Regions from separate parts of the Simiduia curdlanivorans genome, predicted to be linked through region 4. Evidence: predicted binding sites of a transcription regulator. Region 4 holds the regulator's gene; each other region holds the start of a gene.
What was found. Region 4 encodes FNR, which switches genes on or off when oxygen is low (the NO sensors DNR and NnrR bind a similar motif). Its sites were predicted from a motif close to TTGATNNNNATCAA; they were not measured.
Positions count from the first base shown of each region.

Region 1: a site for FNR is predicted at 944-957, ahead of QWY82_RS09660 (nitrate reductase subunit alpha). Genes of this name have one in related genera too.
Region 2: a site for FNR is predicted at 1,473-1,486, ahead of ccoN (cytochrome-c oxidase, cbb3-type subunit I). Genes of this name have one in related genera too.
Region 3: a site for FNR is predicted at 874-887, ahead of hemN (oxygen-independent coproporphyrinogen III oxidase). Genes of this name have one in related genera too.

Region 1 is NZ_JAUFQG010000004.1:2,155,010-2,157,214, forward strand. Features, by position in the region: gene QWY82_RS09655 (histidine kinase) at 1-791, opposite strand, end outside; gene QWY82_RS09660 (nitrate reductase subunit alpha) at 1,050-2,205, shown strand, end outside.
Region 2 is NZ_JAUFQG010000006.1:1,262,356-1,264,560, forward strand. Features, by position in the region: gene ccoN (cytochrome-c oxidase, cbb3-type subunit I) at 1-1,344, opposite strand, end outside; gene QWY82_RS19470 (argininosuccinate synthase) at 1,565-2,205, opposite strand, start outside.
Region 3 is NZ_JAUFQG010000006.1:608,824-611,028, reverse strand. Features, by position in the region: gene hemN (oxygen-independent coproporphyrinogen III oxidase) at 1-812, opposite strand, end outside; gene QWY82_RS16545 (TetR/AcrR family transcriptional regulator) at 952-1,536, shown strand; gene QWY82_RS16540 (haloalkane dehalogenase) at 1,580-2,205, shown strand, end outside.
Region 4 is NZ_JAUFQG010000004.1:2,888,500-2,890,704, forward strand. Features, by position in the region: gene QWY82_RS12755 (SirB2 family protein) at 1-306, opposite strand, end outside; gene QWY82_RS12760 (DUF4202 domain-containing protein) at 310-897, opposite strand; gene fnr (fumarate/nitrate reduction transcriptional regulator Fnr) at 907-1,641, opposite strand; gene QWY82_RS12770 (CoA-acylating methylmalonate-semialdehyde dehydrogenase) at 1,758-2,205, opposite strand, start outside.

The DNA of each region.
Region 1 (2,205 bases), 730 kb from region 4:
AGTGCCTTGGTTTGGCGCTGCAGATCTGCGGTGCGTTTTTCCACGCGCGCTTCCAATTCGGCATAGTGGGCCTGAAGAGACTCACCCATAAGATTGAAAATTTCTGCCAGCAGCGCGAATTCGTCTCGCCCCTCCAAATGCAGGCGGTGGCTCAATTCGCCCTGCCGGTATTTGTCCGCCGCCGAGGTTAATTCCTTGAGCGGTTTTTCGATGCGCTCTCGGGTGAAATAGAAGGCTAAACTACCGACGCAAACAATGGTAAAAAATCCCACAATTTGAATCAGCCTAAGCCGGATAATGCGCTGCTCGGCATTCTGTTGGAATTCGCTAACCAGAGCGTTGGTAAGCGCAATTTGCTTGTCCAATGCTGGAATGAGTTGGGTGATGGCGGGGCGGATTTGTTCATAGCGCAGCTGTAGCGCGTGCGCCAATTGCGGTTCAATGATGGTTTGCCAGTGTTGGCTGGCTTCTGCATAGCGATTCGACACAGCGTCGGACACATAGGCATCTTTTAGGTGCATCAATAAGGGAAAGCGCCAGGTTTGTCGAAGCTCTTCAATTTGTTGTAGGGCGGCCTGATCGTTGTCTTGGCTGATGCTCAGCGCGATCCGATAGGTTTGCATGCGCAGGGTGCCAGATAAGTTAATGGCCTGGGCATCTTTGTCACCGAGTTCGGTAATCCAGTAGGTGGTAAAAATCGATAGTAGAGACACCGCCATAATGGCCGCGAGCGACAGCGTGATGGTGTTCATTACGCTCTGACCAAATTGGCGCTTTAAGCCATCAATCATCATCTACCCCTAAATTTTCGCATTGCGCCTGTTGGCCCGGCTTTTTGCAGCGTTTCGCTGCTTGCTCAATGAAATCAAGGGGCTTGCACGCGTGGTAACTACCACCTTGGTGGTAGTTAGCTTATTTAACACCTAGAGCCGTGGTTTATGTCTTGATCTGAGTCAACAACCGCGCAGACCGCGGTATTTACAGTGGCTACATCTGGGCCTTCCTTCCAGTAGCAATTAGCGACCAGCCAAATGGTGAGGAAATAAATAATGAGTCAATTTTTAGATAAGCTGCGTTTTTTCCAGGCGAAGAAGCAGGCTTTTAGCGGCGATCACGGCGTAACTACCGAAGAGAATCGCGATTGGGAAGACGGCTATCGTCGTCGTTGGCAGCACGATAAGATTGTGCGCTCCACCCATGGCGTGAACTGCACCGGTTCCTGTAGCTGGAAGATTTACGTGAAAGATGGTTTGGTAACCTGGGAAACCCAGCAAACCGACTACCCGCGTACCCGCCCAGACCTACCCAACCACGAGCCACGCGGCTGCCCACGGGGCGCCAGCTACTCTTGGTATATCTATTCTGCCAACCGTCTAAAGTACCCCAAGGTACGCAAGGCGTTGTTGAAATTATGGCGCGATGCCCGCGCTAGCTATTCAGATCCCGTTAAAGCGTGGGAGTCGATCGTTAACGATCCCGTGAAGGCCAAGAGCTACAAAACCAAGCGCGGTATGGGCGGCTTGGTGCGCTCTGATTGGCGCGAAGTGAATGAAATGATCGCGGCGGCCAACGTTTACACGGCGAAAAAATATGGCCCAGACCGCATCAGTGGCTTCTCGCCCATTCCCGCCATGTCCATGGTGTCTTACGCTGCGGGTTCGCGTTATTTAAGCTTGATTGGCGGCAACTGCTTGTCTTTCTACGATTGGTATTGCGATCTACCACCGGCCTCGCCACAAATTTGGGGCGAGCAAACCGACGTGCCGGAATCGGCCGACTGGTACAACTCCGGTTACATCATTGCCTGGGGTTCTAACGTTCCGCAAACCCGCACCCCCGATGCCCACTTCTTCACCGAAGTACGCTACAAGGGCACGAAAACGGTTGCTATTACGCCTGATTATTCGGAAGTGGCGAAGCTCACCGACGAGTGGGTTCCGGCCAAACAGGGCACCGATGCGGCTGTTGCCATGTCTATGGGTCACGTAATTTTGCGTGAATTCCACGTGGATAAGCCAAGCGAATATTTTAAAGACTATGTGCGCTCCACCACCGATTTCCCTTACCTAGTGAAACTCGAAGCCTGTGAAAACGGCCTGCAGCAGGGCGCCTTCTTGCGTGCTTCAGATTTAGCTGGCAACCACGGCCAAGACAATAACCCCGAGTGGAAAACCATTGCGTTAAATGAAACCAATGGCGAGCTGG
Region 2 (2,205 bases), on a different contig from region 4:
GAAAGCACCACCCATAAAACGGACGAAGTAGCCTGGGTAGCTCGCCTCAACCGATTCAGCAAAGCTATAGGTTAAGGTGCCGTCGGTGTTAAAGGCGCGCCACATCAAGCCCTGCATAATGCCATTTACCCACATAGCGGCGATGTACAAAACAGTACCGATAGTGGCCAACCAGAAATGGGTGTTAATCAACTTAACGCTGAACATTTCTTTCTTGCCAAACAGCACAGGGATCAAGTGATAAATGGCGCCAATGGAGATCATTGCAACCCAACCTAGGGCACCTGAATGTACGTGGCCAATGGTCCAGTCGGTGTTGTGCGACAGGGCATTCACCGTCTTAATGGACATCATGGGGCCTTCGAAGGTAGACATACCGTAGAAAGACAAAGACACCACCAAGAAGCGCAGGGTCGGATCGGTGCGCAATTTATGCCAAGCACCGGACAGCGTCATAATACCGTTAATCATACCGCCCCAGCTGGGCGCCAGCAGGATCAAAGACATCACCATACCTAAGCTCTGCGCCCAATCTGGCAAGGCGGAGTAGTGTAAATGGTGTGCACCGGCCCAAATGTATAGGGAAATCAGCGCCCAGAAATGTACGATAGACAGCTGATAAGAGTAGACCGGACGACCGGCCTGCTTAGGTACGAAGTAATACATCATGCCCAAGAAGCCTGCGGTTAAGAAGAAGCCTACCGCGTTGTGGCCGTACCACCACTGCACCATGGCATCCATGGCGCCAGCGTAAGCCGAGTAAGACTTAAACATAGACACAGGCACTGCAGCCGAATTCACCAAGTGCAGCACGGCAACCACGAGAATAAAACCGCCGTAGAACCAGTTGGCCACATAGATGTGCTCGACTTTGCGCTTCACAATGGTGCCGAAGAACACAATCGCATAAGACACCCAAACTAGGGTAATCAGAATGTCGATGGGCCACTCGAGTTCGGCGTATTCTTTGGAGGAGGTCAGCCCCATCGGTAGGGTAATAGCCGCAGCAACAATCACTAACTGCCAACCCCAGAAGGTAAAGGGTATTAACCAACCGCCCCACAATACTGCCTGACAGGTTCGCTGTACCACATAATAGGAAGTCGCAAACAGCGCGCAGCCACCGAATGCAAAAATAACGGCATTGGTATGCAGTGGACGCAAGCGACCAAAATGCGAATAGGGTTGGAACAGGTCATTCAGTTCTGGCCAGTAGAGCTGCGCTGCAATCAGCACCCCAACGGCCATCCCAACAATGCCCCAGACAATGGTCATGATCGCGAACTGGCGCACAACCTTGTAGTTATAAGCTGGATGATCTCCAGCAGCAGAATGGCTACCCATAGTGATTCCCAATATCTTTAAAGCTAATAATTCGTTAGCTAGCGGCGCTCCCCCTATTGAGCTGTTACTAACCCAAAAGAGGTAAAACCTTGCACCGCTGCATTGTAGGGCCTGAAAACTGGCTGGTATTGATCCGAATCAAGGTTTAAGCAGACCTACGCTAAACACGGCAAAGCATAAAGCCCCAAAGTTTAGGACAACTTAGGGGCTTTAGCCTGCTTTAGAACAGGTTGCGACCTTTGCCCGCTGCGATGCGCATACGCAAGGCATTGAGCTTAATGAAGCCCTCGGCATCTTTCTGGTTGTAGGCGCCGGCATCGTCTTCGAAGGTGGCTATCTTGCCGTCGAACAAGCTGTCTTCGCTGCGCCGACCCGCAACGCTGACGTTACCCTTATAGAGCTTGACCCGCACTTCACCGTTTACCACATGCTGCGACTCATCGATAGCCACCTGCAGCATCTTGCGCTCCGGACTCCACCAGTAACCGTTGTAAATCATCTCGGCATACTTGGGCATCAGCGCATCTTTCAGATGTGCAACTTCGCGATCGAGGGTCAAAGACTCAATAGCGCGGTGAGCTTTTAACAAGATAGTGCCGCCCGGGGTTTCGTAACAGCCGCGGGACTTCATGCCAACATAGCGGTTTTCAACGATATCTAAGCGGCCTACGCCGTTGGCACCGCCGACTTTGTTCAAGGTTTCCAACACGGTGGCAGGAGACATATCTACGCCATCAATGGCCACCACATCACCGGCTTTATAAGTCAGGGTAATGTAAGTAGGGGTATCCGGTGCCGCTTCAGGCGCTACCGACCAACGCCACATGCCCTCTTCGGCCTCTTCCCACGGATCTTCCAAAA
Region 3 (2,205 bases), on a different contig from region 4:
TCGTCTATCTGCTTTTGCACCTTAAACAGGTGCGGCATATGTGCGTAGTTAAATACGCTAAGCCTATCCGGGCTTAACCTTATGACGGCCTCAAGGGTGCTGGCGATGGAGTTTAGGGATTGCTTTGGCAGCCCGTAGATCAAATCCATACTGATGGAGTGGTAGGCGCTGTTACGCGCCTGTTTTATTAAGCTTGAGACCTCTTCCACGCTGTTAAACCGGTTTACGGCTTTTTGCACCGCGGGGTCGAAGTCTTGAATGCCAATACTGAGGCGGTTGAAGCCTAATGCGCGCAGGCCTTTCAGGGTTTCGGGTGTGACGCTGGCAGGATGTATTTCAAGTGCATACTCGCCGCTGTCATCCGTGTGCAAATTGAAGTGCTTGCGGGTTTCCTGCATCAGTGCGGCCATTTGTTCGAGCGATAAATAGGTGGGTGTGCCGCCACCCCAATGCAGTTGATCCACCGGTCTATGGCGGTCGATCCTAGTGGCCATCATGGCCATTTCTTTGAACAGTCGCTCTAAGTAGGGAATGGATTTGCTTTTATCGGCCGTGATCACTTTGTTGCAAGCACAGTAGTAACAAACCGTATTGCAAAAGGGAATGTGGCAATAAATAGACAGCGGCCTAGCGGCGTTATCGCTTCGGGCCAATGCCCCACTGATATCTTGGTCGCTGATCAAGTTGTGAAATTGTGGCGCCGTTGGGTAGGAGGTGTAGCGTGGCCCAGATAAGTCGTAGCGGGCGATGAGACTGCTATCCCAAAGTGCCGTTTCAGCTGAATTGGCAGGTGTTAGTGAAGGAGTGGCCATGAGCGAGGTAAATACAATGGTGAATGTGGCGCTATCTTAAGCCAGCCCTTTGCCTGCTTACATGACATGGGTCAAGGAGTGGTTGTTTGGCCGGTTATTTTGTTTTAGAGTGATCGCTACAGTATTGTTTTGAGCACCTATGCCTAGACCAAAATCCTTCGATCAGGAGCGCGCCTTACAGGCCGCCATGCATTGCTTCTGGCAGCGAGGCTTTGGCGCCAGCAGCATGAAAGATTTGGAGCAGGCAACGGGCCTAAAGACCAGTAGCCTCTATCATTGTTTCGAGTCGAAAGAGGCGTTGTTTTTAAATGCGCTCGATCTGTATATCGCTCAGGTGGTGCAGCCACGGGTGCAGCGCCATTTATTGCGTGGCGACCCGCTGCGCGGCATTGAGGCGTATTTTCGCGAGTGTTTTTTACCGCAATCGCCAGCTTTATCCTTTGGTTGCTTGCTGATTAACAGCGGCACCGAATTGGGCGCCGTTCATGCTCAAGCTAAAGCGAAGGTCGCGCAGGGTTTGCGTTGTGCTGAACAGGGTTTAGCGCAAGCCTTAGTGCGCGCGCAACAGCAGGGGTTAATATCAGCGACAGTAGATAGTGCTGTGCGCGCTAAGCAGCTGGGTCTTTTGCTCAGCGGTATGCTGGTCAATTGTAAAGTGGCGCGCGCTAGTGAATGGCTTGCGGAGGCAATGGCCTCGGTGCGCCAGTTGTTGCGAGCCAACTAAAAACAGAAAAACCTTAACAATAATAATTTACAGGGAGTAGGGCATGGAATTTTTGCGCACACCGGATGCTTGTTTTGACAAGTTGCCGGGCTACAGCTTTACACCAAACTATCTTCAGGTGGCCGATACCGAAGGCGGGCAACTAAGGTTGCACTATGTGGATGAGGGCGATGTGAACGCGCCCGTTATATTGTTGCTGCACGGCGAGCCGACCTGGAGTTTTCTCTATCGGCATATGATTCCCCTGTTGGTGGCTGCTGGGTTTCGCGTTCTGGCGCCAGACCTGATTGGTTTTGGTCGATCGGATAAGCCGATTAACACCCGTGATTATACTTATGCCCGTCATGTTACGTGGATGAAAGATTGGTTAACCCAAGTTGAGGCGAAAAATATCACGCTGTTTTGCCAAGACTGGGGTGGCCTTATTGGTTTGCGCTTAGTGGCTGAACTGGGCCATTTGTTTGCTCGCGTGGTGGCGGCCAACACTATGTTGCCCACCGGTGATTTCGCGCCGGGGCAAGCCTTTGAACAATGGCAACAATACGCTCAAACCGTGCCGGTTTTACCTGTTGGCGATATTGTGAATCGCGGCGCCGTAACGAATTTGAGCGCGGAGGTTATTGCTGCGTACAACGCGCCTTACCCGGACGAGCGCTATAAGGCGGGGGC
Region 4 (2,205 bases):
GAGCCAGCTGGTCAGTTGCGAAGGTCGCGTTTTGGCAAATTTAAAGGCAAGCAAACCAAGCCCGATGTAAATCAAGAGGGCTGTGATTTTTGCCAAAATCCAAGGGTGCTGAAGCGGGTTCCAGTGATAGGTTAGGAGTAGCGCGACCGCAGACCCGAGTAGCAGGGTATCGTTAACGTGGGGCAATATTTTGGTTAGCTTTGCTTGAAATAGGGGAGAGCCCTTCAGCAACCAAATGCCTCGGAGTATAAAGCCGATAAGTGACAATAACGCAAAGGTTGCGTGCAGGTGTTTTAACATAAGCATGGGTTAAACCTTAAGCGCTTTTTTTATGAGAGTTTCTATCTGGGGGTCGAAAGTGATGGTTAAGGCTGCTTGATGGCCTGATTCCGACATCTTTCGCCAGGTTTTTTGGATGATACTGATCAGCTTTTCTTCGTCATGTTTGCTGGCAAAATCTGCTAAGTAAAATTCGAGAAACACCAGGCAGGCGACATCTTCAAGTATCTGGGTGTTGGGGTTGGATTTTAGGTTCTCTTTTTTTAGCAGAGAGGAGACCTCATCAATCAAGCTCGCCTCGAGCTTGTGCTCTGACAAAATTTTTGCCGTGACTTGGGCATGGTGTTTGGCAAGGTCGGTGCGCCAGCGGTGGTAGCCCGGCCGATCCATGGGGTAAGCGCTGCGGGCTAGGTGCCAGCGTTCGATGTGTTGCGCCCGCGTCGCGATAATCAGCGCAAACGACGGGCTATGGCAAAAGGCCGCTAGGCGTTCATTCATGCGCACGCCATACAACTGCGCAGCACCTAAGGTTTTCGAATGGTGCTCAACTTGTTGAGGATCTTTGCTATTGCGCTGATCAATGTCGGCTAGGACACTAGCTAATACTTCAGGGTTCAATGTAAGTGCTCAGTGGCTGGAAGAGGCGCTGGCCTTCAAGAGATCGAGATCTTTCACGTCAATCTCTTTTTTATCGACCTCAATGACGCCGAGCTTTTGTAAACGGCTAAAAACGCGGCTTACTGTTTCAACAGTTAGGCCAAGGAAGCTACCGATATCGGCACGCGACATAGATAGACGAAAGCGAGTGCCGGACAGTTGACGACGTTGATGGCGCGAGGAAATGCTTAGCAATAGCGATGCGACCCGCTCTTCGGCGGTATTTTTGCTGAGCAGTGTCACCAGTTGTTGCTCGTGGGTAATCTCTCGGCTCATTAGCTGAAAAAAATGGTTCTGTAACGAGGGTAACTTAAGGCTGAGCTCGGTCATTTGCGTGAAAGGGATTTCGCACACGGCGCTGGTTTCCAATGCAATGGCGGAATTCGTGTGCTTGCTATGGCCTATACCATCCAAGCCCATGACTTCACCGGGCAAAAAGAAGCCGGTTATTTGTTCTTCGCCGGTATCGCTGAGTGTGAGTGATTTAATGCTGCCAGATCGCACCGCGTATACAGACGAAAATACGTCGCCGGCACGAAACAGATAATCGCCTTTTTGCAGCGGGCGCCCGCGCTTGACGATGCTGTCAATCTTTTCAATATCATCAATGTGCACGCTTATCGGTAAGCAAATGGAGCTTAACCGACAATCACCGCAGGTTACGGCATTGTTGTGTGGGCAAGTGGCATGTTGTGCTGAAGACATCGCGGTGAGCCAAGGTAAGAAATAGGTCGCCCCTGATTATAACGGCGACCTGTTCATTTCGATACCCACAAAGGGTAAGTTGTTAGCTCTTTCAATTTTTACAGTGCTAGGCCGCGTTAGCTGGGGAAGCTGAATTGGGCAGACTCCCTCAGGCCGCCGGCGGGCCAGCGCTGGGTAATGGTTTTACGGCGGGTGTAAAAGCGCACGGCATCCGGGCCATAGGCGCTCAGGTCGCCAAATAACGAACGTTTCCAGCCACCGAAGCTGTGGAATGCCATAGGTACCGGCAAGGGGATGTTAATGCCCACCATGCCAACTTGAATATGGTCACTGAAGTAGCGCGCCGCTTCGCCGTCGCGAGTAAAAATACAGGTGCCATTGCCGTACTCGTGGGCATTAATGATATCCATGGCTTCTTGCATCGACTTGGCTCTTACCACGCAGAGCACCGGGCCGAAAATTTCGTCCGTGTAAATGCTCATCTCGGTGCTGACTTTGTCGAATAAGCAGGGGCCCAAAAAGTAGCCATGCTCGTGGCCTGGTACCGTCAGGCCGCGGCCATCC